DNA from 4 places in the Undibacterium sp. MH2W genome. Region 2 is predicted to be linked to each of the others. Evidence: predicted binding sites of a transcription regulator. Region 2 holds the regulator's gene; each other region holds the start of a gene.
The links. The regulator sigma-54, encoded in region 2, starts transcription at its own class of promoters, with help from an activator protein. The targets are predictions, from matches to a motif close to TGGCANGNAANCTGCTTT.

Region 1: a site for sigma-54 is predicted at 2,734-2,751, ahead of ACO0K2_RS01450 (pilin). Genes of this name have one in related genera too.
Region 3: a site for sigma-54 is predicted at 2,677-2,694, ahead of prpB (methylisocitrate lyase). Genes of this name have one in related genera too.
Region 4: a site for sigma-54 is predicted at 2,548-2,565, ahead of ACO0K2_RS01300 (circularly permuted type 2 ATP-grasp protein). Genes of this name have one in related genera too.

What each region holds. Positions count from the first base shown of each region.
Region 1 is NZ_JBMPPA010000001.1:329,461-333,968, forward strand. It holds gene ACO0K2_RS01445 (fused MFS/spermidine synthase) at 1-2,081, opposite strand, end outside; gene ACO0K2_RS01450 (pilin) at 2,239-2,691, opposite strand; gene tfpZ (TfpX/TfpZ family type IV pilin accessory protein) at 3,185-3,955, shown strand; gene ACO0K2_RS01460 (Wzy polymerase domain-containing protein) at 4,085-4,508, shown strand, end outside.
Region 2 is NZ_JBMPPA010000002.1:646,676-651,183, reverse strand. It holds gene lptC (LPS export ABC transporter periplasmic protein LptC) at 1-161, shown strand, start outside; gene lptA (lipopolysaccharide transport periplasmic protein LptA) at 200-766, shown strand; gene lptB (LPS export ABC transporter ATP-binding protein) at 798-1,562, shown strand; gene ACO0K2_RS07205 (RNA polymerase factor sigma-54) at 1,573-3,057, shown strand; gene hpf (ribosome hibernation-promoting factor, HPF/YfiA family) at 3,167-3,514, shown strand; gene ACO0K2_RS07195 (enoyl-CoA hydratase/isomerase family protein) at 3,682-4,508, shown strand, end outside.
Region 3 is NZ_JBMPPA010000008.1:42,491-46,998, forward strand. It holds gene acnD (Fe/S-dependent 2-methylisocitrate dehydratase AcnD) at 1-223, opposite strand, end outside; gene prpC (bifunctional 2-methylcitrate synthase/citrate synthase) at 380-1,534, opposite strand; gene prpB (methylisocitrate lyase) at 1,685-2,575, opposite strand; gene prpR (propionate catabolism operon regulatory protein PrpR) at 2,923-4,508, shown strand, end outside.
Region 4 is NZ_JBMPPA010000001.1:288,435-292,942, reverse strand. It holds gene ACO0K2_RS01310 (DUF4212 domain-containing protein) at 1-238, shown strand, start outside; gene ACO0K2_RS01305 (sodium:solute symporter family protein) at 235-2,274, shown strand; gene ACO0K2_RS01300 (circularly permuted type 2 ATP-grasp protein) at 2,599-4,032, shown strand; gene ACO0K2_RS01295 (alpha-E domain-containing protein) at 4,118-4,508, shown strand, end outside.

The sequences.
Region 1 (4,508 bases), on a different contig from region 2:
GTGACTTCAAGTCCTAAAGATAACAGTCCTCCAATGCCCAACGTGGATAAGACGAGATTCATTGCATACTTCGGTGATTCTGGGATGATATAGACGATGGTTTTCGTATCTATGGAGGGTTGAATGATCCATTTTTTATTAAGTTCGATACCACCCAGAGCCACTAAAAAATTAAGCACTGCAGCGATGAGTGTCGTGTTTGTGATACCAACGTAAGGGATCAACACATAACCACAGATCAAGGCGCCGATTGTGGCTCCTGCTGTATTGGCAAGATAAAGCAGTGCAACTTTGCTACCAATTCGATGTGTTTTTATATTAAGTATTTGTGCAAGCAGAGGCAATGTTGCCCCCATAAGTATCGTCGGTGCGATGAGCACCAGCCCACCGAGACATACTCTGAGCGATAACAAAGCTGGTGAATCTGGTGAGATTCCCTTCGCTACAGACACATAGAGCGTTTGAGTCGCATGAAATAGCGCGGGGGTGGCAATACAATACAGAGCAATCAGACCCTCGATCGCAGCATAGGTGAAAAGGGGTCGTTGCGATTGACTCGCGAACCTTCCACCCAGATACGACCCGATTGCCATTCCACCTAAGAACGTTGAGAGTACTGTCAACGTAGCTGTTGAGGTGCTACCGAAGGTGAGAGCGAGCGTCTTCGCAAATACCACCTGATAAATTAATGCTGCAGCGCCAGAGGCAAAAAACATGACGCTGACTTTTCTTTCCAAAGTCGAAAAGAAAGTCAGTTTGAGACCACGATCGCTAACTGCATTTTCAATCGGTAATGCTGCGAGGTAATTGAAGCGCTTTATGGCAATTGATTGAAAAACCACGACGATGGCTGTCCATCCATTCATCACCCAGCAGAACCATGGATGTTGCTCTGAAAAAGGCACTAGCTCACGCAGTACGACGATCCAAATGAACCAGGTGAGGAATCCACCAATAACAGTCCATTTTCTCTCAGCGTATGACCAAGCAACGGTTTCGGTGCAGAGCGCGATAGCCGCTAGTGTAAAAGGGACGGCTACGATGAGGTCGACCACATAGTGCTCACCTAGGTAGAGAGTAGCGGTCATAGTCAACGCCGTCGCGATAACATAAAGGAGCTTACTCCACCAAGAACTACCAGTGCGCCACCATAGCAAAGTTGACGCTAGCATCCAGCCAAAATGCATAGAAGGCATACCATTTCTTGGCGCAGCTCCTCCTGGTACTAGTTGGATCGGGAAATGGTTCCACTCTTTTAATGAATGAATATATTCATTTGCTCCAAAAATATACTTTGGGCCAGTTACTGGGAAAAAATAATACGCGAAGATCGCGGATCCAGACAAAATCAACCATGTTTTTGCACCAGAAGCGACGTGCGTAGGCATACCGCTTAATTGTTTTAAAGAAACCAATAAAAAACCGATAGGCGTAAAACCGTATGCGATATTTACTAAAACTGGTAGCCAACTGTTGGAGTTTACAATGTGATAGAGGGATGGGACAAAGTTAAGACCACTACTTACATCCCAACGCACTGCGTATAAATCGTAGACAAGCGGGTCGAAAAGGACCCCTAACTCAAATGCGGTAGCAGGAAATGCAAAAAATAAAATAATAACGACAAATAATCGAGATAAATTTTGCTCAAATATCGTGTTACTGGTTGTTCTGAAAATTTTAATTATTTTTATGAAGAGCAAAGTGATGGCTGGAATGCTCATGAGGGCGGTCAAAGTAATGAAGCCATCGACTCCATGTTTTTGTAGCCACGTGAGGGGGTTTCCTACTTTTAGATGCACAGCAACGTAAATAGTGAGCAATGCTCCGGATAGAAAAGCGAGTTGACAGGATTTGACTGATGGTTTTGAACCAATAAAAAGTAAAAGAAAAATCACCGAGAGGCTTTTAAACAATCCAAAAAAAGCACTTGGGCTAAAATCTGGCATATTCCGAATATAAGACTCATATGGCCAGGTATTAAGTTTTAATGTTGCACTGACTAAAAAAATAAAAGTAAAAATGAGTGCGATTTTTTGAGCTGATTTGTAGTCTTCTACACCATTTTTTCTAGATATCATTTTTATTCTTGGTCGTTAGGAGAGTTAGATCTTGTTGATAGTTAAAAACTAGATACTATTGCAATATTCTCGTTTGATTTCTTTAGAGCTTTTCGGTCGAAAAAATCTCAAGTAAAAAAAATAGCCCCATAGGGGCTATTTTTGGAGATCAAACTAATTAATTACCGCGGCAGCTTGCAGGCAAGTAATTAGTTGGGATCGCTGTTGTACCTGTGTTGCAAGTCCAAGTCACTGCGCCACCTGTTGTTGCCGGTGCTGTTGGTGTCAACACAATAGTACCCGAGCTCATTGCTGGTTCCGCAGCAGATGCTGTAGCGGTAATGATACCGGCGCTTTGCGCAACAGATGCGACATACTTCGTGCTTTGTGTAGCAAGAGTTAAAGAAGTCGCTGCAGGGAACGCATTATTGTAAGCGTAGAATTCGGCTACAGCGTCTTTACCAGCAGATGCCGCCAAGATAACTTCGGAAACTTTAGCGCGCACTGTGTAATCTTTATACGCTGGCAATGCAACAGCAGCCAAAATACCGATAATCGCGACAACGATCATCAATTCGATCAGAGTGAAACCTTTTTGTGCTTGAGAAGCAATGCTTTTAGTGATTTTCATTTAAAACTCCTTGAGTGATAGGGAATGAACTACAACGCTGATTAAGCATTTAGTGTGCCAGCTTTCAATTAGCTACAATAATTAAGATTTTATTAATAAAATAAATATAAAAATAGTCGAATGTTCCCGATGTTTCTTTTTTAATTTAGCTTTGTTCGTGCATGCTTCGTAGAGGGAAGATGAGTGAAGGAAAAAAATCCACGACGCAATTTTATAGTTGTCCGCTTCGACGTGACAAAAAACGTCAATTATTTGAGAGTGACAAAATTTGGCGGTCGGTGACCTGTTATCGGCCAAATTTGGGGAGTATGTGAAGACGTCTGGCAAATCTTTATTTAATTCAGATTTTAAAAAGATAAATTTTCTGAGTGATTGACGTTGAGCAGTCGCCGGCGTTAATGTCTCGATTTTCTGAGTTGGCTTAGAAAGGAATTGTAGTGAAGATGACTTGTGTTTTTAGCTTTTACAACTTTTTTCTTTTCCATTGTTTATCATGACTAGTAAATTCAACATTCAATCTCGTCTGAAAGCTTCGGGTATTCACCTTGCTCTTTCTGTAACCATTGCGGCTTTAGTCGCCGCTATCGTGTTTTTAGTTTGGTATCCGGTTCCCTATGACACAATTTGTGGTGGTTTAAATCTTTTAATGTTGGTATGTTCCGTTGATATTGTGTTAGGACCACTTCTTACTTTCGTCGTTTTCGACGTCCGAAAGAAAAAATCAGTCCTCGTGCGTGACTTGGCTGTCATTGGCCTTGTTCAATTGGTAGCGCTGACATACGGTGTGCATACAGTCTATATCGCACGCCCGGTCGCGATTGTTTTCGAAGGCGGTAAGCGATTTCGAGTGGTTACGAATGTAGAAGTTCAAACGGAAGAGCTCCCGAAAGCTTTACCTCAGTTCCGAAGCTTGTCAATGACTGGACCTGTATTAATGAACACTCGAACTGTTAGTGATAGTGAAAATTATGATGCCGTCATGGGCGCATTGGCCGGCGCGGATATTGGCACACGTCCCAGCTTCTGGGTGCCCTATGAAGGTCATGAGCAAGAAGTGATCAAAGCTGGTAAGCCGTTGGATCGGTTGTTGAAGCAATATGCAAGTTCAACCGAGACGATTGATGCGATGATTCGCCATGCGGGGCTTACGCGTGAAACGACTCGCTATCTACCTCTGGTTTCTCGACGGGTGACGTGGACGGTTCTGATTGATGCAAATCATGGCAAGATTATTGGCTTTTTGCCATTGGAAGGCTATTTTTAGCGGTCAGTGAGGGTGTTGCCTTTGCTCCAATGCGAAGGTGTTTACCGGTCTGCGGTTCGTGGGTCTGGTGGTGTCATTAAGGGGTGCGACTGATCTGAAAGGCAATGTCAGTCGCATTTTATTTTGTTGGTGATTTTATTGGGTGTGGTCGAAGTGATGGGTTTATCGAAGTGGACGACAGGAGCAGTCGGAACAGATCGCAAATCGGATCTGGTATATGCCATCCTAGGTGTTGGGTTGTTGTTATCTTTTATCCTGCCTTGGCATGTTCATCCGCTCAGAAGCTATTACCACGATCTGAGTAGTATCGCGGGTGTACTTTTATGCGCGGCGAGTATGGCATGGTTTGCACGCGGTCGTCAGCTGATGCTGCAGGTGCCTGCGTTGATATTGTTTCCGATCGCGATGGTGCTGATCATCGCCATCGATGTTTGCTTTCCGAACAGAACGGCTTGGTTTGATGTGTTGATCCCGATTCAGTATTTCTTGATGATGGCTGTATCGATTGTGCTTGGTGCATCGTTGACGTCAACCGAGCGTGGTCGTGATGATT
Region 2 (4,508 bases):
TGTTAACGCCCGATGATGATTTAATCACATCGGATCATCCAGTCACTTTATTCACCCAAGGTATCGAGGCACGCGCCGTTGGCCTGGTTGCTAATATCGCGACGCAGCAACTGGAATTACTTAGCAAAGTCCATGCGCGTTTGAAGAAACGTGGCGATTGACCATTTACCTGAACAGACACCCCCTTAGAAAGTAAACCATGCGCCTGACTCTCCTTTCTCCTCGTCAGATGATTCACTCACTATTATTGGTTGGCTTCTTGACCTCAGCCGCATTACCAGCCCACGCTGAGAAAGCGGACAGCAAAAAAGAAATGGTAATCGAAGCCGACCATCTCACTAGTGATGGAAAAACAAACGTAACAACAGCCTTTGGTGATGTGCATATCACCAAAGGCTCGCTCGTCGTTAGAGCAGAACGTGCTATTGCCACAAAATCGCCCGATGAATTTCAAAATGTGAAGCTCTTCAGCAAAGCAGGTGGTAAAGTGAGCTTTCGTCAAAAGCGTGACGGTGGCTCAGACCTCTGGGTAGAGGGCGAGGCAGAGCACGCAGAGTATGACGAGAAAACTGAGTTGATTAAATTTATCTCGGCTGCCAAAGTTCGCTACCTCGAAGGTACCAAGGTCACCGACGAACAAGAAGGCGAATACTTGTCTTACGATAGTAAAAACGATGTTTTTGTGGGCTCAAATACGAGCAGCGGTAAGGCAGTCTCTGGCAGCGGCAGAATTCGCCTGACGATTCAACCTAAAGCCGATAAATAACGACAAAACACAAAAATACAAGAAAACCAAGATGCCAACCAATACATCAGAAACAACCAGCACGCTGGTGGTCAAAGGTCTGAAAAAACGCTACGGTGCGCGACAAGTAGTGAGAGACGTCTCGTTGTCCGTCAAGAGTGGCGAAGTCGTTGGACTACTCGGCCCCAACGGAGCAGGTAAAACCACGTCTTTTTACATGATTGTGGGTTTAGTCCCTTCTGATGGTGGCAATATCACAATCGATGGCATCCCCGCTTCCGGTCTCGCGATTCATGAACGTGCAGTACTGGGTTTGTCCTACCTGCCTCAAGAAGCCTCTGTTTTTAGAAAACTCACCGTGGAAGAAAATATCCGCGCCGTGTTAGAGATTCAAAAAGATAAAAATAATAAATATTTATCCAAGGCTGACATCGATACACGTCTCAACGCCTTACTGGCCGATTTGCAGATTGAAAAAATCCGCGAGAACCAGGCGCTCTCGTTATCAGGTGGTGAACGGCGACGCGTTGAGATTGCAAGAGCATTGGCAACGAATCCACGGTTTGTGTTGCTTGACGAGCCCTTTGCAGGCGTTGATCCGATTGCAGTGATTGAGATTCAACGTATTGTCCGCTTCTTGAAAGAACGCGGTATCGGTGTGTTGATCACCGATCACAACGTGCGTGAAACTCTTGGTATTTGTGACCACGCCTACATTATCAACCAAGGTGCCGTATTGGCCAGCGGTAAGCCCGACGATATCATTGAAAATGAATCCGTCAGACGCGTGTACCTAGGAGAGCATTTCCGCATGTGACGGAAGCATCATGAAACAAAGTCTGCAACTCCGCACATCTCAGCATCTTGCTCTCACGCCGCAATTGCAACAATCCATCCGATTGCTGCAATTATCGACCCTCGAATTGCATCAAGAGCTAGAGACCCTCCTCATCGAAAACCCGTTGCTCGAACGGGTCGATGATCCTATGGACAATGCAGTTCGGCTTTTGGCTGACGGCGGTATTAACACTGCCAGTGCCACCCCCGATGCAGGCATGGAAGTACCCGACCTACAAGCGACGACCGCAACGACAGTAGAGACGTCTTCTGACACCGAATTTGCGATCAACGACAGCGTGAGTGCCAACGAAGAAGAATGGAGCTTCAACGATGCGCCAGCAAGCCAATACAATGCGGAAGATGATGATGGACAACGTCAGCTAGAAGCTGCGCATATTGGTCTGCGTGAGCATTTGCTGGAACAGATGCGCTTGAATTTACGTGAACCGCGCGATCTTGCACTGGTGGAACTGATCATTGATGCGATTGATGACAATGGTTATCTGAGTGAAACATTAGATGAAATCCATGCCAGTCTGCCAATTGAATTGACCGTCGAACCAGAAGAACTGACGTTTGCCTTGTCGATGGTGCAAAGCTTTGATCCTGCTGGCGTTGGTGCGCGGTGCCCAGCAGAATGTCTTGCTTTGCAGATAAAACGTTTACCTGATATTCCATTCGTGACGCGTCGCCTTGCGTTAAATATTGTTGAAAATCAATTAAATTTATTTGCACAGCGTGACTTTACAAAATTAAAGAAAATTTTTGATTGCGATGACGAAGATTTGCGCGAAGCACAAATCGTGATTCGTGCTTGCAAACCACGTCCTGGTAGCGAATTTGCTAAGAGCAGTTCGGACTATGTTGTCCCTGATGTCATTGTTAAAAAAACGGCTCACGGTTGGCAGGTTGTCCTCAATCAAGACGTGATGCCCAAGCTACGCGTGAGCAGTATTTATGCCAACATGATGCGTCAGCACCGCGGAGAAAATGGTCTCTCTACGCAACTTCAGGAAGCACGCTGGTTGATCAAAAATATGCGCCAACGTTTCGAAACCATCTTGCGCGTTGCACAAGCGATAGTAGAAAGACAGCGTAATTTTTTCACACACGGTGCAGTTGCGATGCGCCCCCTTGTTTTGCGCGAAATAGCTGATACACTAGGATTACACGAGAGCACCATTTCTCGTGTAACGACCCAAAAATACATGTTGACCCCACATGGCATGTTTGAGTTGAAATATTTTTTCGGCAGCCATGTCGCGACGGAAACCGGGGGAGAAGCATCGTCCACCGCGATACGAGCACTCATCAAGCAGTTGATAGGAGCAGAAGACCAGAAGAACCCACTCTCTGACAGTAAAATCGCAGACATGCTGGGTGAACAGGGCATGGTAATTGCCCGACGGACAGTCGCCAAATACCGCGAAGCCTTGAAAATTCCTCCAGTGAGTATGCGTAAATCTTTATAAGTTTGTCCTTGTATTTACGGCTTAGATTGCTATATATGATTTAGCTCAACACATTTTGAATGAATCGAGCGCATTGTTGTAGCATGTAACATCACTATAGGAGCACAGTATGAATCTCACCATCAGTGGACATCACGTCGAAGTAACTCCTGCAATTCGCGAATACGTGCATACCAAGTTGGAAAGGGTACGGCGCCACTTCGATCAAGTCATTGATATTGCCGTCATTCTGACGGTAGACAAGCTCCGGGAAAAAGAAAAACGTCACAAGGCAGATATCAACCTGCACATCAGTGGTAAAGATATCCACGTTGAGAGTTTGGCACATGATTTGTATGCTGCCATTGATGCATTGGTCGATAAACTGGATCGTCAAGTGATTAAACACAAAGACAAGATTCAGGAACATCACCACGATGCCATCAAACACATGCCTGATCCGGCATCGGCATCATAAGCACCTCATGAGCGCCCTGCGAAGTCAGAGGCAACCAACAAAGGACGCAATAGAGCGTCCTTTTTTGTTTGCGTAACGCTTTCTGTCGCAGTGCCAAAAGCGCGTGACGCCACATCCAGCCCAGCATAAAATAAGGGCTTCATCACCATTATTCTATTGGTCATCCTATGAGCGAACACGTTATCACCTCCGTTAATAATCATATTGGGTTTATTACGCTAGACCGCCCCAAAGCACTCAACTCGCTTTCACTAGAGATGGTTCGTGCCATCACCGCTAGTCTCTTACAATGGCGCGATGACGCACAAATTCGTGCTGTCGTTATTCATAGCAGTAGCGAAAAGGCCTTGTGCGCGGGTGGTGACATTCGCTTTTTTTATGATGTTGGCACAGCATCCCCGAAGGGTGATAGTGCACTCTTAGAAGATTTTTTTACGGAAGAATATGCATTAAATCATTTAATTCATTTTTATCCGAAGCCTTACATCGCCATCATGAATGGCGTTGTGATGGGTGGAGGCATGGGTATCGCACAAGCAGGCCAAGACGCCTGCGTACGCATCGTCACTGAACGCACGAAAATGGCGATGCCAGAGGTGAATATCGGACTCTTCCCCGATGTAGGAGGTGGTTACTTCTTATCACACACACCTGGCCAAATCGGTACGTATCTGGGCTTAAGCGGAGAGATCATTGGTGCGGCGGACGCCCTCTATGCAGGCCTTGCTGATGTGTTTATTCCAACAACGGAGATTCCCGCGTTGATGGCGCTTTTCAGCAATCACGATACGACTGATTGGCGTCAAGCGATTCACAATTTCGCCGCTCCCTTTGCAACGCAAATCGACCCAACGCAAAGCAAACTGGCCACACATCGTACAGAGATTGATGCCTTGTTCATCGGCGATAGTGTCCCTGCTATCACAGAGCGTCTGAAAGCCAGCGATAGCACCTTCGCTCAGACAACCGTCGCCACGATGGAAAAACGCTCACC
Region 3 (4,508 bases), on a different contig from region 2:
CTGGAAACCATGGAAAATCCAGTTCGCGCTTACGTTCAATGAGTTGTTTTAACGAATCGCTCAGTGTCGATGGATCGCAGCGACGTACCAAATTTTCTGCGAGTACGCGCGATGTGTAGGGCAGCTTATCGAAGGCACCCGCCTCGATTGCATCGACCGCCTCACGGGCATCGAAATAATCCAAGGAGGTACCTGGTAAAGACTTGCGGAATTGTGTATTCATAATATGCTCGCTCAGTATTGAGGCTACAGAGGCAATTGCCTAAGCAAAGAAAAATAATTTCTTGACACCGTAGAGCACCAAAAACAGATTGCTTCTGGCACCCCACGGTTAAGATGACATGCGATGACTTAATGAAGTTCGCTGATGAACGCGTTCTTATTTACGCTCGTTCAATGGTACAAATTTCAAATCTTCCGGACCCACATAGTTTGCACTTGGACGGATGATTTTGTTATCGATACGTTGTTCAATAATGTGTGCAGCCCAGCCAGAGGTACGTGCAATCACAAACAATGGTGTGAACATGGCCGTTGGCACACCCATCATGTGATAAGACACTGCCGAGAACCAATCCAAGTTCGGGAACATTTTTTTGATATCCCACATCACTGTTTCGAGACGCTCTGCGATATCGAACATTTTTGTCGAGCCCGCTTCTACTGACAAATGACGTGCCACTTCTTTGATCACTTTGTTACGTGGATCAGAGATTGTGTACACAGGATGACCAAAGCCGATCACCACTTCTTTGTTTTCGACGCGTTTTTTGATGTCCGCTTCTGCTTCATCTGGATTGTCGTAACGCTTCTGAATTTCAAAGGCCACCTCATTTGCGCCACCATGTTTTGGTCCGCGCAGCGCGCCAATCGCACCGGTAATTGCAGAATGCATATCCGATCCTGTGCCGGCGATGACACGACCAGTGAAGGTGGAAGCATTAAATTCGTGTTCTGCGTAAAGAATCAGGGATGTGTGCATCGCTTTTTCCCACGATTTGCTTGGTTTCGTGCCATGCAAGAGGTGCAGGAAATGACCACCGATTGAATCATCGTCCGTTTCAGTATCGATGCGTTTGCCATTGTGACTAAAGTGGTACCAGTACAGCAGCATGGAACCCAAGGATGCCATCAAGCGATCAGCGATATCACGGGCGCCAGGCACGTTATGATCGTCTTTCTCTGGCAATGTGCAGCCTAATACGGAGACGCCAGTGCGCATCACGTCCATTGGATGCGACGATGCAGGCAATGTTTCTAATGCTGCCTTGAGGTTTGCTGGCAAGCCACGCAAGGCTTTTAATTTTGTTTTGTAGGCAGACAATTCTGCAGCAGTCGGCAATTTTCCATGCACGAGTAAGTGTGCGATTTCTTCGAATTCACAGGCGTCTGCCACATCCAAAATATCGTAGCCACGGTAATGCAAATCGTTACCTGTTTTACCCACTGTACAGAGTGCGGTATTGCCAGCGGTTACGCCGGACAAAGCAACGGATTTTTTTGGCTTAAATGTGCTTGTTGTTTCGGTTGTCATCGTCTTCTCCAGATTGTATAAAACTGCTCGGTGCTGCTCCCGCGCTCTGCGCGACAGCAAGCAAACCCAAGCCAGTTACAGATTAATAAGTGGTTACGCGCTCACAGAGCCCATGGCAGCTATCCCGATGGAAGAGCGCGTCGTTCAACGTTATTTTAATTTTTGCTGCGCAAACAAAGCATCGAGCTTTTGCTCAAAGTCGTGGTAGTTGATACGCTCATACAACTCCATACGCGTTTGCATCGTATCGACCACATTTTTTTGCGTACCATCGCGACGGATCGCGGTGTAGACGTTTTCAGCTGCTTTATTCATTGCGCGGAATGCGGACAATGGATACAGAACGAGACCGACATCCGCAGATTTCAATTCTTCAACGGTGTACAAAGGCGTCGCACCAAACTCAGTGATATTGGCGAGGATAGGTACTTTGACAGCGTTGGCAAATTGCTTGTACATCTCAAGCTGTGTAATTGCCTCTGGGAAAATCATATCAGCGCCAGCTTCCACACACATCTGCGCACGCTCAATCGCTGCTTCCAGACCTTCTACAGCCAATGCATCGGTACGGGCCATGATGACGAAATTGTCGTCAGTACGCGCATCAACGGCTGCCTTGATACGGTCAACCATTTCTTGCTTGCTGACGATCTCTTTACCTGGACGGTGTCCACAACGTTTAGCGCCAACTTGGTCTTCGATGTGCATGGCGGCAGCGCCGAATTTGATCATCGATTTCACTGTGCGAGCAACATTGAACGCAGACGAGCCAAAACCGGTATCCACGTCGACCAGCAATGGCAGATCGCATACATCAGTGATACGACGAACGTCGGTTAATACATCATCCAGATTTGAAATACCCAAATCCGGCAAGCCCAACGAACCAGCGGCAACACCGCCACCTGATAAATAAATCGCTTTAAATCCGGCGCGTTTGGCCAGCAAAGCATGGTTGGCATTGATCGCGCCAACGACTTGCAACGGTGATTCTTCTTGCATCGCCTTACGGAAGGCTGCGCCTGCGGAATAATTACTCATGTCGTGGTTATCTTTCAGGTGAGTGAGGCTAGATCGCGAAGAGAAATGATCGATTACACATCGCTTCCAGTCCCGTATGTTGAACAGAATTCACTACCCATTATGCAATCAGCGTGCCAATGCGCACCAACCGTGAGGTAGATTAGCCGCACATCGATAAAAATCAAGCACTTATGCGTCAGAACTACCGCATTTCAAGTTACATTTACCTCACATTGCGCTCCATAATACGTTTCATTTGAAACGCAACATGTTTCATTACATATTCTTGAAACATTTCATGAAACATGTTGCGTGATATAAAATGCACACGCCAAGCCTCCCCCGTCAGTCACAATGAGACGCCCATGAAGCCACATAACCCGCCACGCGATCCGCAAGACAGACCTGTCATTTGGACCGTCTCCATTTCCAGATTGTTTGATATGTTTCGGGACATCATGGTGGAATACGACGCCAATGCCGACATTGTTCCTTTGCACATGGGGTTTGAAGAGGCCGTCCAGCACATCCGCGAGCGCCTGCAAACAGAACGCTGTGACGTCGTTATCGCCGCGGGGTCAAACGGCGCTTATTTGAAAAATCGCCTTCCAGTGCCGGTGGTCATTGCCAAGGCGAGCGGCTTTGATGTGATGCAGGGTTTAGCGAGAGCAAGAAAAGTCTCCTCATCTATCGGCATTATCACTTACCAAGAAACGATGCCTGAGTTGGTCGACTTTAAAACCACCTTTGGCTTTCACCTCGAACAACGCACTTATGTCACGGAAGAAGATGCCAGAGCACAAATCAGCGAACTCAAAGCCAGTGGAATTCAAGCCATCGTTGGCGCAGGCTTGATCACCGATCTCGCCGAAGAAGCAGGATTAACAGGCATCTTCATGTACTCTGCGACATCGATACGGCAATCCTTTGACAATGCACTAGAACTTGCTCGGCTCACGCAGCTCGAAACCAACCGGGGCCGCCGACACACCGCAACCGAAGCGCTACGCGCCAGACACGATTTACGCGATCTCCGAGGCGACTCTCCGGCAATGCAAGCGACACGCAGGGCAATCACGCTCTATGCACGTTCGCCTGCCACGGTGTTACTACAAGGAGAAACGGGCACAGGCAAAGAACTCGCGGCACAAGCGATACACAGAGAAAGTCCACGTGCGCGTCAACCATTCGTTGCCGTCAATTGTGGCGCGATTGCAGAGAGCCTGCTCGAATCCGAACTTTTTGGCTATGAGGAAGGCGCATTCACTGGTTCGCGACGCGGGGGACATGCGGGCTTGTTTGAAGCAGCGCATCGGGGAACGCTGTTTCTCGATGAAATAGGTGAAATGCCCCTCAGTCTACAAACGCGCTTATTGCGTGTTCTTGAAGAACGTGAAGTGGTTCGCGTCGGTGGTGTTCGACCCATTCCTGTCGACGTTCGTATCGTCAGCGCGACGCATTGTGATTTGGATACCCGAATCAAAGAAGGACGTTTCAGAGCTGATCTATTCTACCGATTAGCGGTTCTACGACTCCCTATGCCAAGCCTCCGAGAGCGGCCAGAAGATATTTTGCCACTTGCAGAGTGGACACTCAAACATGCATTAGCAAACATCGGTGCGCGTCCCCATATCAACTTGCACGCAGAGTTATCGTCTTGTCGCGATTTATTTGAACAATATCAATGGCCCGGGAATGTACGTGAATTACGCAACATGATGGAACGCCTTGGCTTATTCTTAAGCGCCGAACCACTCCAGGCGCTCACTGCAGGATTTGCGCGGAAAATTCTCCCTGAACTCAATACAAAAACAGCGGTCGCACCCCAACCCGCTGTGCAAACAAACAACGAATCCGAGGATATTTCCATAGAGCAAGTACTCAAACAGTTCGATTACAACAGGGAAGCAGCTGCTGCATTTCTAGGAATCAGCCGAACAACGCTTTGGCG
Region 4 (4,508 bases), on a different contig from region 2:
ACGCAACGACTGGCGTAATACGAAAAGACTCACTATCACACTGCTCATAGTGTGGTTCAGCCTCACTTTTATCAGCTTATTTTTTGCACGTGAATTGTCCACTATCCATTTCTTCAGCTGGCCATTATCGCTCTATATGGCAGCCCAAGGACTCACACTGAGTTTTGTGCTGCTACTGGCGATTTACTCCCTAGGTATGCGCTGGATTACACGCACCACATCCAAGGAGAAACATTGATGGCGGATCATCGTTTTTCCAGACGGCTGACGAAATACTATACGTGGTACACGCTGCTCTTTTTCGTCTTTCTGATTAGTCTCGCCATCTTAGAGCGAGAAGGTGTGCCACGTTCATGGATCGGTTATCTTTTCATGTTTGTGACCATCATTATTTACGCCGGGATTGGTGTGCTATGCCGCACCTCGGATATCACCGAATACTATGTCGCTGGACGCCGTGTTCCCGCTGTCTTTAATGGCATGGCAACAGCGGCAGACTGGATGTCGGCGGCAAGTTTTTTAAGTTTGGCGGGTGGGTTGTATCTGCAAGGCTTTGATGGCTTTGCCTATATCGTCGGGTGGACGGGCGGTTTTTGTTTGGTAGCGATGCTCATCGCACCCTATATTCGAAAATTCGGGCAATACACAATTCCAGATTTTCTTGGGGCGCGTTTTGCAGGAAAAAACGATAGCAATCTTGTGCGCTTACTCGCTGTCTTTGCCACGGTCATTATTTCTTTCATTTATGTCGTCGCTCAAATTTATGGCGTCGGCCTGATTACTTCGCGTTTTACGGGTGTTGATTTCTCTGTCGGTATTTTTTTAGGGCTAGCCAGTATTCTGGTGTGTTCATTTTTGGGTGGCATGCGTGCGATTACGTGGACGCAGGTTGCGCAATACATCATTATTTTGGTCGCATTCATGATTCCGGTGATTTGGTTGTCGATCAAGCATAGTGACAATCCACTGCCACAAATCGCCTATGGCTCTTTCTTACCCAAAATAAGTCACTTAGAAAAAACCTTTGAGAATGATCCAAAGGAAAAAGATGTGCGCGCAATTTACAAACTAAGGGCCAACGAATTTCAGGAAAAAATTCAGCATTTACCCGCATCATGGGAAAGTGGTCGCACAGAGTTGGTCACCACACTGGAAACATTAAAAAATGGTGCAGGCAGTTTGATTGAGATTAAAAACGCAACAAGAGCGCTCGCCAATTATCCAGCAAGTCCTGAAGAAGCACGCCAGCGGTGGACTGAGATGCAGAACACGTATTTAGCGAAGGCTCAGGCAGGATTTTCACAATACACACCTTATGCAGCAAAAACAGCCTCAGAATCAGATGACAAGAGAAATAATTTTCTCGCGCTGGTACTGTGCTTGATGATGGGAACCGCTGCATTACCCCATGTATTAACACGATATTACACAACACCCTCGGTTACCGAGAGCAGAGATTCTGTTTTTTGGTCTTTGTTTTTCATCATGCTGCTCTACATCACGATCCCAGCACTCGCTATTCTGCTGAAATACGACATCTACACATCCCTCGTTGGAAGTAAATTTTCGGAGCTACCTTCATGGGTCACCTACTGGGCGAATATCGATAAATTGAACCCTCTCGTTAGCATCATTGATATCAATAAAGATGGTATTGTGCAACTCTCCGAGATCAACATCGATGGTGACATTATTGTCCTCGCGACACCTGAGATTTCTGGTTTGCCGTACGTGATTTCCGGATTGGTTGCTGCGGGTGGTTTGGCCGCGGCATTATCAACCGCGGATGGTTTATTGCTGACCATCTCTAATTCTTTATCGCACGACATTTACTACAAGATGGTTGATCCTTCTGCATCAACACAAAAGCGCGTGACTATCTCAAAACTGTTCTTGCTGGTTGTGGCGCTGTTTGCAGCCTATGTCGCGTCGTTAAAACCAGCGGATATTTTGTCACTTGTTGGTGCAGCATTTTCGGTTGCTGCATCGGCGCTCTTTCCTGCACTGGTATTGGGCATTTTCTGGAAAAGAACGAACCACCAAGGTGCAATCGCCGGCATTATCACTGGGTTTGGTGTGTGCGTTTTTTACATGCTGTACACCCATCCATTGTTCGGCGGCAACATTCACAATCAATGGTGGCACATCGCACCAATCTCAGCAGGTGTGTTTGGAGTACCAGCGGGATTTCTCGCCATGGCACTCGTTAGCATCTTCACGCCCAAACCAGATACACATACACTCGAATTGATTGACTATATCCGCGCGCCTTGATATAAAAATAGGACTGACACAAAATCGTCTCATAGACAGTGTGGTATGGTCTTCTGCGCGCTGCTTTTTTGGATGCGCACGCAATCTCCGTCATGCTTGTATCACTGACGCACTTTCCGAGAGCCATTTTGGATCAGTGATTTAATCCTGATGGATGGCACTGTACTGGCGCTTCCGCATGGGTAGCTGACAACAAGACGATCGCCTTGTGCCTTCTTTGTCATTTTTCCCAGCCAATACAGTCTGCTATCAGTCCTCTCATTGACGATGATCTGGCACGCTTCTTGATATAGTCAGCATCAACAGCACTCGCGGAAATTTAACATGGCAAAATTTTTTAATGAAATGACTGCTGATGTAACAAGCAGCCCCGACACAGCGAACTTAACGCGAGAACACTACCGCGATTTTGATTTGTGGTTGAAGCAGCAAACACCGGAGCGTTTGCAGCGCAAACGTGCTGAAGCCGATCTGAGTTTCCGACGCGTTGGTATCACCTTCGCAGTCTACGGCGATGACGCAGGAACTGAGCGTCTGATTCCTTTCGATATTATTCCCCGGATTATTCCAGCGCATGAGTGGCAACAGTTGCAAGCAGGTTTAGTGCAACGCGTTCAAGCGCTCAATATGTTCATTCATGACGTTTATCATGATCAGAACATCATCAAGGCAGGCATTATTCCGCCAGACCAGATCTACAAAAACGCGCAGTATCGCCCAGAGATGCAAGGTATCTCCGTGGCCTCCGATATCTATGCCCACATTGCTGGTGTCGATATCGTCCGTGCTGGTGCTGGTGAATTTTATGTGCTCGAAGATAACTTGCGTGTTCCCTCTGGCGTGTCTTACATGCTGGAAGATCGCAAAATGATGATGCGACTGTTTCCGGAATTATTCAGCAGCAATAAAATTGCACCAGTCGATCATTATCCTGACATGCTGTTGGATAATTTACGGTCTGTCGCGCCGGTCGGTGTTGATAACCCAACCGTCGTTGTCATGACACCGGGCATGTACAACTCTGCCTATTTTGAGCATGCGTTTCTCGCACAACAAATGGGTGTGGAGCTGGTTGAAGGGAAAGACTTGTTTGTCAACGATAACGCGGTGTATATGCGAACAACGCGTGGTCCGAAACGCGTCGATGTCATTTATCGCCGTATCGATGATGACTTCTTAGATCCACTCGCGTTCCGTCCGGATTCTTCGTTGGGTGTACCGGGTTTGTTATCTGTCTATCGTTCGGGTCGCGTGACCTTGGCCAACGCAATTGGTACCGGCGTCGCTGATGATAAATCGATTTATCCGTATGTGCCGGATATGATCAAGTTTTATCTCTCCGAAGAACCGATTCTCAATAACGTGCCTACCTATCAATGCCGCAAGCCTGCAGATTTGTCTTACACGCTGGCGAATCTGGCTGATTTGGTTGTCAAAGAAGTGCATGGTGCCGGTGGCTACGGTATGTTGGTCGGTCCTGCGTCAACAAAGCAACAAATTGAAGATTTCCGTCAGCGTATTATTGCCAAACCCGACGGCTACATTGCGCAGCCAACGCTCGCCCTGTCTGCATGTCCGACGTTTGTTGAGAATGGGATTGCACCACGACATATTGATTTACGCCCCTTTGTCTTGTCGGGTAAAACGATTTCAATGGTACCGGGTGGACTCACACGTGTCGCGTTACAAGAAGGATCACTGGTCGTCAATTCCTCTCAAGGTGGCGGCACGAAAGATACGTGGATTCTAGAAAAATAATCCAGCCAGTGATGCACCTCGGTTACTGGATGACTCAATACCATTATGATTTTACGGCGTCACTCGTGGCGCGCTAGGAACTACCATGCTAAGTCGTACCGCTGATCATTTATTTTGGATGGCTCGTTATACCGAACGCGCCGAAAACACCGCACGGATGCTGGACGTGAATGTCCAGACATCCATGTTGCCGCAATCAGCAGAAAATGCAGAACACGGATGGCGTGCGATGTTGGGCATTTCTGAATTGCAATCAGCATTCGATCATCACTATGGCATCCTGACCAAAAAAGACGTGCTCGATTTTATGGTTCGCGATCCCATGAATCCATCGTCGATTGCATCGTGTCTGAAAGAAGCCCGCGAAAATGCTCGTGCCGTACGTGGGACACTCACCACCGAGGTGTGGGAGACACAAAATGCGACGTGGCTAGAAGTCCAAGAAAAGCTGGCCAGTGGTATGCTAGAACAAGATC